One region of the Sodalis sp. RH15 genome, then DNA from elsewhere that is predicted to be linked to it. Evidence: predicted binding sites of a transcription regulator. Region 1 holds the regulator's gene; each other region holds the start of a gene.

Region 1 (3,152 bases):
TGGCGTACCGGCAAACGCGGCCCAACCGCCACCAGGCGCTGGCGGGCAAAATGTATCCGGGCGACCCGGGCGAGCTTTTGCGCGATGGTCTTATCCGTGCCGTGTTCCGTTGCCATGTACCGCATCGACAGCGGATTGGAAAAGCGGACAAAACTGTCACGCCCCAGCCAGAGAATGGCGATGAATTTTTGAAAACCGTTCAGCAGCCGCAGCTGCGGAGCCGGTTGGTTGGGCTGTGCTTCACGGCCCGGGGCGCGTCCGAACATCACGGAAACCGGCACCATTTGTACATCGAGCTGGGGGTTGTTACGGTGTAAGTCCAGGTAATTGTGGAATAACTTGACGGATTCCGGCTTCTCGGTGAAGTAGGAGAAAACCCGCGGACCATCGTTAATAAAGACATAACGCGGCAGCGTTACCCCGTCAATTTCCAGGGGAATCAGCGGATCCGGCAGTTGGAGCTTTAAGCACTGCCCGCGCAGGGTAAGCAAATCCGCTTTGGAATTATAAGGTAACACGTACATCATGGCCCGCATGGGATCCAGACCGGTTTCTTCCCGTGGATTCGCGGGGATTACCTTACTTCTCACCAGCAATTTTATTGGCAAATCCAATAACGCATAATAAATGTTACGCCAACCTGACATATCTGTGTGAAGCCTCTTGTTAGCATTGCGGCACAAGAATACCAGAAACTGCGCAACAGATCTGTGGTGATGAGAACGCAAAGAACCGGTAATATGGGCGCAATTTTCCTCAAGCGCGCAAATGTATGGCAAACCAAATCAGTGGACTTAAACGTATCTATAACGCCATGGGATATTCATTAAAAGGATTATCAGCGGCCTGGCGTCATGAAGCGGCTTTTCGGCAGGAAGCGGTAATAGCCATCCTTGCCATCGTACTTGCATATTATCTCGAATCCGACGCTATTTCGCGTATTTTATTGATTGGCTCGGTGTGGCTGGTATTGGTGATGGAAACGATAAACAGCGCCATAGAAGCGGTGGTGGACCGCATCGGGCCAGAGCTGCACCCCCTCTCGGGACGGGCAAAGGATCTCGGGTCGGCTGCGGTTGCGCTGGCCATCATATTGGCGGCCTGGGTCTGGATAACCTTGCTGTGGCGACTATTTCGATGATGGCTTCTTTTAACCGTTGTTAAATTCAGCCGTTTTTATTACGTTTTGCCACACATGAGGTTTTCAATTGGGCTCGACCTGTATATACTCACATGAAGACTGTATAAACAAACAGGGGACGGAATGAAAGCGTTAACCGCCAGACAACAAGAGGTTTTTGACCTTATCCGCGATCATATATCGCAAACCGGCATGCCGCCGACACGCGCGGAGATCGCCCAACAGCTGGGGTTTCGCTCACCCAATGCCGCCGAGGAGCACCTTAAGGCGCTGGCGCGAAAAGGGGCGATTGAGATTGTCTCCGGCGCTTCCCGCGGGATCCGTTTACTGATTGAGGAAGAAAGCGGTTTGCCTCTGATTGGCCGCGTGGCGGCGGGCGAGCCATTGCTGGCGGAGCAGCATATCGAAAGCCATTACAAAGTCGATCCTGATTTGTTCAAACCCCATGCGGACTTTTTGCTGCGCGTCAGCGGCATGTCAATGAAAGACATCGGCATCATGGATGGTGATTTGCTGGCGGTGCACAAAACGCAGGATGCCCGTAATGGCCAGGTGATTGTCGCGCGGATTAACGATGAAGTGACGGTAAAACGCCTGAGAAGACAAGGCAATATCGTTGAGCTGTTACCTGAAAACAGTGATTTCTCCCCCATCGTGGTGGATTTACGCCAGCAGGAGCTTACTATCGAAGGATTGGCGGTAGGTGTCATTCGCAACGGCAATTGGATCTGAGCCTTTGTCTGGACCCGCTTTGATCTGTTGGTGACTCTAGGTAGCGTATTCTCCCCCGGTTTGGTTTTCGGCGTCCTTTATCAGCTTCGGCGGCCGCAGATTTATTGGGGGAGCTGTGGCGCGTCGTTTTGTTCCGTTCAATAACCTTTTTGCATCTTTTCTTGCCTCGCTTTTTTCAATACTTGCCGTCATTAATCGCTGTTCCCGCCAGCTATCCGCGTCAAAGCACAAGTGAAGTTTATACATATTTTGTTACATTTATCGTCAATCTAATTTCCTCCGCTACCTGCTGTTTTATATCGCCTTATGGTAAAAAACGCGGGAATTACCGTCCATATGACGTCAAATCCTCTGCCAAATAAACCTTTCGCCAAACGCACTGCTATACTTAATCTCATAGGGTTAGCTTATAGATTAACGATGTCAGACGTTTTCTTTAACGAATCCGATTATTCATTAACCGCTGCAAAAGGTTAATGATTAAAATTCCTCACCAAACGATAGCGAAGGAGTTTTACAATGAATACTGACCAAGCAAGCGGCAACTGGAAGCAATTCAAGGGTAAAATGAAAGAACAATGGGGCAAACTCACCGATGATGATTTGACCGTTGTTGAAGGGAAGCGTGACCAGTTAATCGGTAAAATTCAAGAGCGTTATGGTTACGGCAAAGAAGCAGCAGAAAAGGAAGTTTCGAACTGGGAAACCCAGAATAAATATCGCTGGTAGCGATGTAACGTGGTAGCCCGCTATTACGTTGGTTACCCGGAATAATCAGATTAATGTTCCTACCCAAAGGTACAAGGATGTACCACCTGCCTAATCACATCCTTAAACTAATCTACTAAAAATTTTAATGCCTTCCTATTTAACTATTACCTCTTTTTGATCCCAATGCTATGGTCGTGTCCGCAATTATGCAGCCGATCGCAGGATTGCACTTCGGAACACTTGAGGCAAAAACCATGGGCTTCCACCACGTTATGCCGCATGGCAAAACCCGCTGACCGGGCCATGCGTTGTAGAATCTCCTCAATCCCCTCGGTGGATTGCTCCGTGACCTGGCCGCAGCGATCGCAGATAAAAAAAGCCGAGGTATGGCTAGGCTCTTCAAAATGATGGCACAAGACAAAGCTGTTGGTTGACTCGACGCGATGTATAAATCCCTGCTCCATGAGAAAATCCAGTGCGCGATATATAGTCGGCGGTTTAGCCTGGGGTTCTGAGGCCCGTAACAGATCAAGCAGATCGTAGGCGCTAATTGCCCCCTCCTGCTGCG
Region 2 (3,152 bases), 2.6 Mb from region 1:
CAAAGGTGCGCACATATTTGCCGTCTTTGAATACCGTGATGGCGTCCCCCAGCGTAAAGATTTCTTCCATACGATGGGAAACGTAAAGAATGACCCGTCCCTCGGCGCGCAGCTCGCGGATAACACGGAATAACTGCTCTATTTCCCGCGCCGACAATGAACTGGTGGGCTCGTCAAAAGCGATGATTTTGGCATTACGGGTTAATGCCTTGGCGATTTCAACCATTTGCCACTGGGCGATGGACAGATACTTAAGCGGCGTTTCCGGCGCGATATCCAGCCCCAAATGCTCCAGCTGCAGCTTGGTTTCATAATTCAGAATGCCGCGGTTAACAAAACCGTGCTTGTTTGGTAATTGACCCAGATAAATATTTTCCGCCACCGTCATCTCGGGAACCAGATGCAGTTCCTGGTAAATAATCGCTACCCCGGCGTTCAACGCATCGGTGGTGGTATTGAAATGAACCGGCTGCCCCTTGATCAGGATTTCGCCCTGCGTCGGCGTATAGCTGCCGCTGAGAATCTTCAGCAAAGTCGATTTCCCGGCGCCGTTCTCCCCCATGAGGGCATGGATTTGACCCGAATAACAATCGAAGCTGATATCGTCCAGCGCTTTCACGCCGGGAAAGGTTTTACCAATGCCGCGAAACGATAGATAAGGTGTCTGAATTGTCATGAACACATCCTCGCGTTAACAGATCCGGACAGTGCGCCGGCAATCCCGCTACGGTAACTATCAGGGGTTTTGACTGACACGGACACATCCTCTTGATGAATGACGTCGTCATGGACCGGGACGGCCTCGGCCGTCCCGGCAAACACTTGTTCCGTTAAAAATGTCGGTTAAAAATTACAGGCCTTTTTTCTTCAGTTCTTCTTTGAAGTTATCGCGGGTAATCAATACCACGTCGGTGACTTCGGTGAATTTCGGCGGTTCAACGCCCTTGGTTACCCAGTCATGCATCATCTGGATACTCTTGTAACCGTGTACGTCGGGGCTGGGCAATAAAGAACCGTAGAAACCGGTGGATTCGTTTTTGGACAGCTCATTCACCGCATCCACGCCGTTGATGCCGACGCCGATAACGTCAGGCGCCTTGAATCCCTGACCTTCGGTGGCGCGCACGCCGCCCAGCACGGTATTGTCGTTCATGCCGACAATCAGCCAGTGTTTCACGCCGGGATGCTGGACCAGCAGTGAGTTGCCGGCGTCAAACGCGCCGGGGATATCATTGGACTTGGTGGGGACCTGGTAGATTTGTTTATCCGGTATGCCGGCGGCTTTTAACGCATCCATGGCGCCGGTGGTGCGGCGACGAGCGGTATCGAGCTCATTGGCGGTAATGGCCATGACCCCGGTGTCGGCCACTTTCCAGCCGCGCTTGGTCATTTCCTTGAACTCTTCCTGGCCGGCGCGCTGGCCCAGCTGGGTGGCGGCCATCATGACGATGGGAACGTTAACCATGGGTTTGCCTTTGGCGTCGACGAACTGGTCATCCACCGCCATGACTTTCATATCGTAGCTGCGTGCTTTGGCGACAATCGCCGAGCCAAGTTTGGGATCGGGGGTACAAATGACAAACCCTTTGGCACCGCTGGCCGCCAGGCTATCGATCGCATTAAGTGTTTTTTCACCATCGGGTACGGCAATTTTAATCACGTCAAAGCCCATATCTTTGCCGGCTTTGTCAGCAAAACGCCATTCGGTTTGAAACCAGGGTTCTTCAGGTTGTTTCACCAAAAAACCCAACTTCATGTTCTCCGCCATAGCCGAATGAGACATAACAGCGGCTACTGCAATTGCCGCCAGTGCCTTAGTGAATTTATGCATGGAACTCTCCGGTAATTATTATCGCTCTGCTTCGAAATGCTGAAGCGTGTAAGCGTTATCAGTCGGTAAGATTTTACCCGGTGGTACTGCCAGGCGGCCTATGAGTCGCCATTTATCCAATCGGGCCCTTTAGACGGATGTAGTTTTAACGTTTACGTGTTACCAAAATGTAGAGCGTTATCACAGTTCTCAATAACAGCAGTTTTGTGCATAGATACAGCAAAATTCATCTGTGAAGGACTTTATGAGGAACATCACATTTCAGTCACTGGCGGCAGGAAAGTGCATACTTCCAGCTAACGTCTCCTCACTGCCCGATTAAAACCCCCTTATGGTTATCGACATCATCAGGTTTCGGGTTAACAGGAGATACGAGCATGACTGAAGAGGCCATTAGCCTCGGGCTTGATTTCGGCAGTGATTCAGTGCGCGCCCTGGCGGTTGCCTGCGGCAGCGGTAAAGAGCTGGCCACCGAAGTTGTCTGGTACCCGCGCTGGCGCGAGGGCCGGTATTGCAAACCCGCGGATAACCAGTTCCGCCACCATCCGGCGGATTATCTGGAGTCCATGGAGCAGGCGATCCGCGCCGTGGTGGCGCATTTGTCGCCGGCGCAGCGGGAAAGCATCGTCGGCATCGGGGTGGACACCACCGGCTCGACGCCGGCCCCCATTGATGCCGAAGGCCGGGTTCTGGCCCTGCGGCCGGAATTCGCCGATAATCCCAACGCCATGTTTATTTTGTGGAAGGACCATACCTCCATAGAAGAAGCTGAAGCCATCAACCAACTGTGCCGCAGCGGTGAATTCCCCGACTATTCCCGCTATATCGGCGGTGTCTATTCATCGGAGTGGTTCTGGGCAAAAATCCTCCATATCACCCGCCAGGACCGCCAGGTCCGCCAGGAAGCGGTCTCCTGGATTGAGCTGTGCGACTGGATCCCGGCGGTATTGTCCGCCACCACGCGTCCTGAGGAAATCAGGCGCGGCCGCTGCTCCGCCGGACATAAATCCCTCTGGCATCCGGTATGGGGCGGCGTACCGCCAAAAGCGTTTCTCCATGCCCTTGATCCGGTACTGACGGAAAATCTGCAATACCCGCTCTTTACCGACACCTATACCGCCGACCTGCCGGTGGGCCGCATCAGCGCCGAATGGGCGCAAAAGCTCGGCGTGCCGCCTTCCGTAACCATTGCCGGCGGAGCCTTTGACTGCCATATCGGCGCCGTGGGCGCCGGCGCTCAGCCCTATACCCTGGTAAAGGTCATCGGCACGTCCACCTGCGATATCCTGATAGCCGATGAACAAAAAGTCGGCGATCGCTC
Region 3 (3,152 bases), 2.5 Mb from region 1:
TTCCTTCAACCGAAGGGCAACTGGTCCTCATCGTGCTCAGCGGCACGTTATTCTTTGCCTTTCGCAACAGGCAGTACGCCCAGGCCACCATGTTTATTACCCTGCTGGTGATGCTATGCTTCAATTTGCTGGGGGAAGGGTTCGACGTGGCGCTGCCCAGGGTATTCGATACCTTTGTCGGCTGCGCCATCGCCTGGGCGGCGGTGAGTTTTATCTGGCCGGACTGGCGTTTTCGCCGTCTGCCCGCGGTAATGAATAACAGTCTTTTCGCCAATTGCCGTTATCTGGATGCCATCCTGGTGCAGTACCATCAGGGCAAGGATAATCGCCTGGACTACCGGATTGCCCGGCGTGACGCCCATAACAAGGACGCCGAGCTGGCCTCGGTGGTGTCAAATATGGCGGCGGAATCCAGAACGCCCGGTGCGGTGATGGACCTGGCGTTCCGGCTGCTTTGTCTGAATCATACCTTCCTGAGCTATATTTCCACCCTGGGAGCCCATCGCGAAAAAATGTCCTCGGCGGCGCTGCTGAAGGTGCTGGACGATGCCGCTTGTTATGTGGACGACGCCTTGCAATATCAGGATAAATTGTCCCTGCGGGTGAATCAGGAACGGGATCAATTGATTGATCGCATCCAGCATATCGCGCCGGAGCCGGAAGCCAGGGAACAGCTGGTACTACAGCAAATCGGCCTGTTGCTTGAACTGTTGCCTGAACTGATAGCGCGCAAACAGGATGTTGAAACCCGATTCAAACCGGCTTAGCTGCCGTCGCCGGAACGGCGGCGGACGGCGGCGCTAGCGGCAGGATTGCCGCTCAAACCATTCAAGCAATTCACTGCGCTGCATCGGGGGCAATGCGGCTGAGTGGTGGCCGGACAATGCGCCCTCCAGGGCGAACAGCACCTTGACGCTCAGGTTTTGTTTAATTGCGCGCAGTTTCAGGTAGCTGCTCTTGGCGCCATAGCAGCGCAGGGATTCGATATCCTGTATGCCGGCTTTCCATAACAGCCGCTCGATACCCTGGCCGATATTGGGCAAATCCTTCAGCCTGGGGCTGGAGGTTTTTTCACGCCGATCGTGTTTTGACTCATCAAGGGACTGGGCGGCCAGGACCAGCAGTCTATCGCCCTTTAGCCACAGCTCTTCGTTCACATGATAATAATTCAACGATACCGGAACGCCCCGTTTGGTATAGATGAGTTTTTGCATGCCTTCGGCGAGATAAACGTGTTCGCTTTGCCGGGTGCCGCGAAGATAAAGCTCGCCATCCAGTATCAGCCCGAACATCACCTTATCGGCGCAGATACTGTAGCCGCCGAATTGCGATCGGGTGGTGATAACGCCCAGCGGCGCGAAGAAAGGTACTGCCTGTGAAATCCGCTGTTTATATGCCGTTTCCATCAAATGCTCCGTGTTATTGTGTTGAGAGTCCCTACTCTTTATTCGTGCAACTACTTAAAAATACAGTATTTTCCATGTGGTTTTCAACTTAATCCGCCGCAGGCGCCCTGTCAGGAGGATTTTTGCGAGGCTGCTTAAAATTCCGGTTGATTTTCATCCCGAACCCGGATACTGTATTTATATACAGTTAACCAGGGGCGTACATTCCATGCACACTCAACTTCAAGCCGCACGTCATTTCGGCCAAACGATCCAGGAGGAAAACGTATCGGAGGATTCCTCGCTCTCCATGGCCAAAGGTATTATCAGCGAAGTGGTTTATTTTGAAGATCAGCCCATGGTGGGACATATCCTCTTGCCGTTGCTGCGGCAATTGGGAACCCAGTCACGCTGGCTGCTGTGGCTGACCTCGTCACGCAAATTGAGCCGCCCCTGGCTGATGCAGTCGGGCCTGCCGCTGGAAAAAATGGTGCAATTGCGTCAACCTACGGCTTTCGATACCGTTGCGGCGATGGAGAAAGCATTATTGACGGGAAATTACAGCGTAATCCTGGGCTGGTTTCCTGAAGAATTGACGGACAATGAGAAGCGTCGACTGCGCGATGCCGCGCAACAAGGGGGGTCTTACGGGTTCATTATGTATCCTCAAAACGAGACTAACCGGTCCTCTGGACAGTTTTCAGGGCTAAAAATTCATTCTTCGCGCTATCATTGACTAATTTTAAGATTTATCTCAATAAGGGTGTCAGCACGGAAGACAAAATCCCTTTAAATTTGCCTCACTCCAGTATATATGCGGGTCGCCAGCCATTCCAGTGCCGTGAGCGGCTATCACTTTGTCACGATTTCGGTCAATGAAACATACACGAAACGCTGTTTTTTATTAGCGGCTTACTACATCTTACTTGTAAGTTTCCCACTTCGTTGTAGACTTTAATTCGCCAGGGTTGCTCTATAACGCCTGTTGAATGGCGATGTTTAAACGCGGAGCACTGACTCTGGCAATGGATTTTTTAAATTAGCTTTAAGAGCTCATTGCCTATTTGGATGATAACGAGGCGCAAAGAATGAAAAAGACAGCTATCGCACTTGCAGTGGCATTGGCGGGTTTCGCAACCGTAGCGCAAGCCGCTCCCCAAGATAACACCTGGTACACCGGTGGTAAATTGGGCTGGTCCTCTTACCATGATACCGGTTTTTACGGTAATGGTTATGATAACCGTATCGGCAATGGTCCTACCCGTAACGAACAGTTAGGTGCCGGTGCTTTTCTCGGTTATCAGGCAAATCCGTATTTAGGGTTTGAACTGGGCTATGACTGGCTAGGCCGCATGGCTTACAAAGGCAGCGTGGACAACGGTGCGTTTAAGGCCCAAGGTATTTCGCTGGCAGCTAAACTCAGCTATCCGCTTACCGACGATTTGGACATTTACACCCGTTTGGGTGGCATGGTTTGGCGTGCTGATTCGAAAGCCAACTACGACAACGGTTCTGCCGGTCGCCTGAGCGATCACGATACCGGTGTTTCCCCGTTGGCCGCTATTGGTCTTGAATACGCTATCACCCAGGACTGGGCAACCCGTCTTGATTACCAGTGGGTCAACAATATCGGCGATGCCAGCACTGTCGGCGCGCGTCCTGATAATGGCTTGCTGAGCGTGGGCGTTTCTTACCGCTTCGGTCAGGGTACTCCGGCTCCGGTCGTGACTCCTGCGGCCCCGGCTCCGGCCCCGGTTGTACAAACCA

What was found. Region 1 encodes LexA, which represses DNA repair genes until DNA is damaged. Its sites were predicted from a motif close to TNCTGTATGTACATACAGNA; they were not measured.
Region 2: a site for LexA is predicted at 2,034-2,053, ahead of ACL2XO_RS15070 (arabinose ABC transporter substrate-binding protein). Genes of this name have one in related genera too.
Region 3: a site for LexA is predicted at 1,576-1,595, ahead of sulA (SOS-induced cell division inhibitor SulA). Genes of this name have one in related genera too.

What each region holds. Positions count from the first base shown of each region.
Region 1 covers NZ_CP178738.1:5,877,234-5,880,385, reverse strand. Annotated here, with positions in the region: gene plsB (glycerol-3-phosphate 1-O-acyltransferase PlsB) at 1-647, opposite strand, end outside; gene ACL2XO_RS26595 (diacylglycerol kinase) at 773-1,141, shown strand; gene lexA (transcriptional repressor LexA) at 1,265-1,873, shown strand; gene ACL2XO_RS26585 (CsbD family protein) at 2,393-2,602, shown strand; gene zur (zinc uptake transcriptional repressor Zur) at 2,749-3,152, opposite strand, start outside.
Region 2 covers NZ_CP178738.1:3,298,878-3,302,029, reverse strand. Annotated here, with positions in the region: gene araG (L-arabinose ABC transporter ATP-binding protein AraG) at 1-676, opposite strand, end outside; gene ACL2XO_RS15070 (arabinose ABC transporter substrate-binding protein) at 851-1,831, opposite strand; gene ACL2XO_RS15065 (ribulokinase) at 2,209-3,152, shown strand, end outside.
Region 3 covers NZ_CP178738.1:2,128,918-2,132,069, reverse strand. Annotated here, with positions in the region: gene yccS (YccS family putative transporter) at 1-767, shown strand, start outside; gene ACL2XO_RS09900 (TfoX/Sxy family DNA transformation protein) at 801-1,406, opposite strand; gene sulA (SOS-induced cell division inhibitor SulA) at 1,615-2,121, shown strand; gene ompA (porin OmpA) at 2,474-3,152, shown strand, end outside.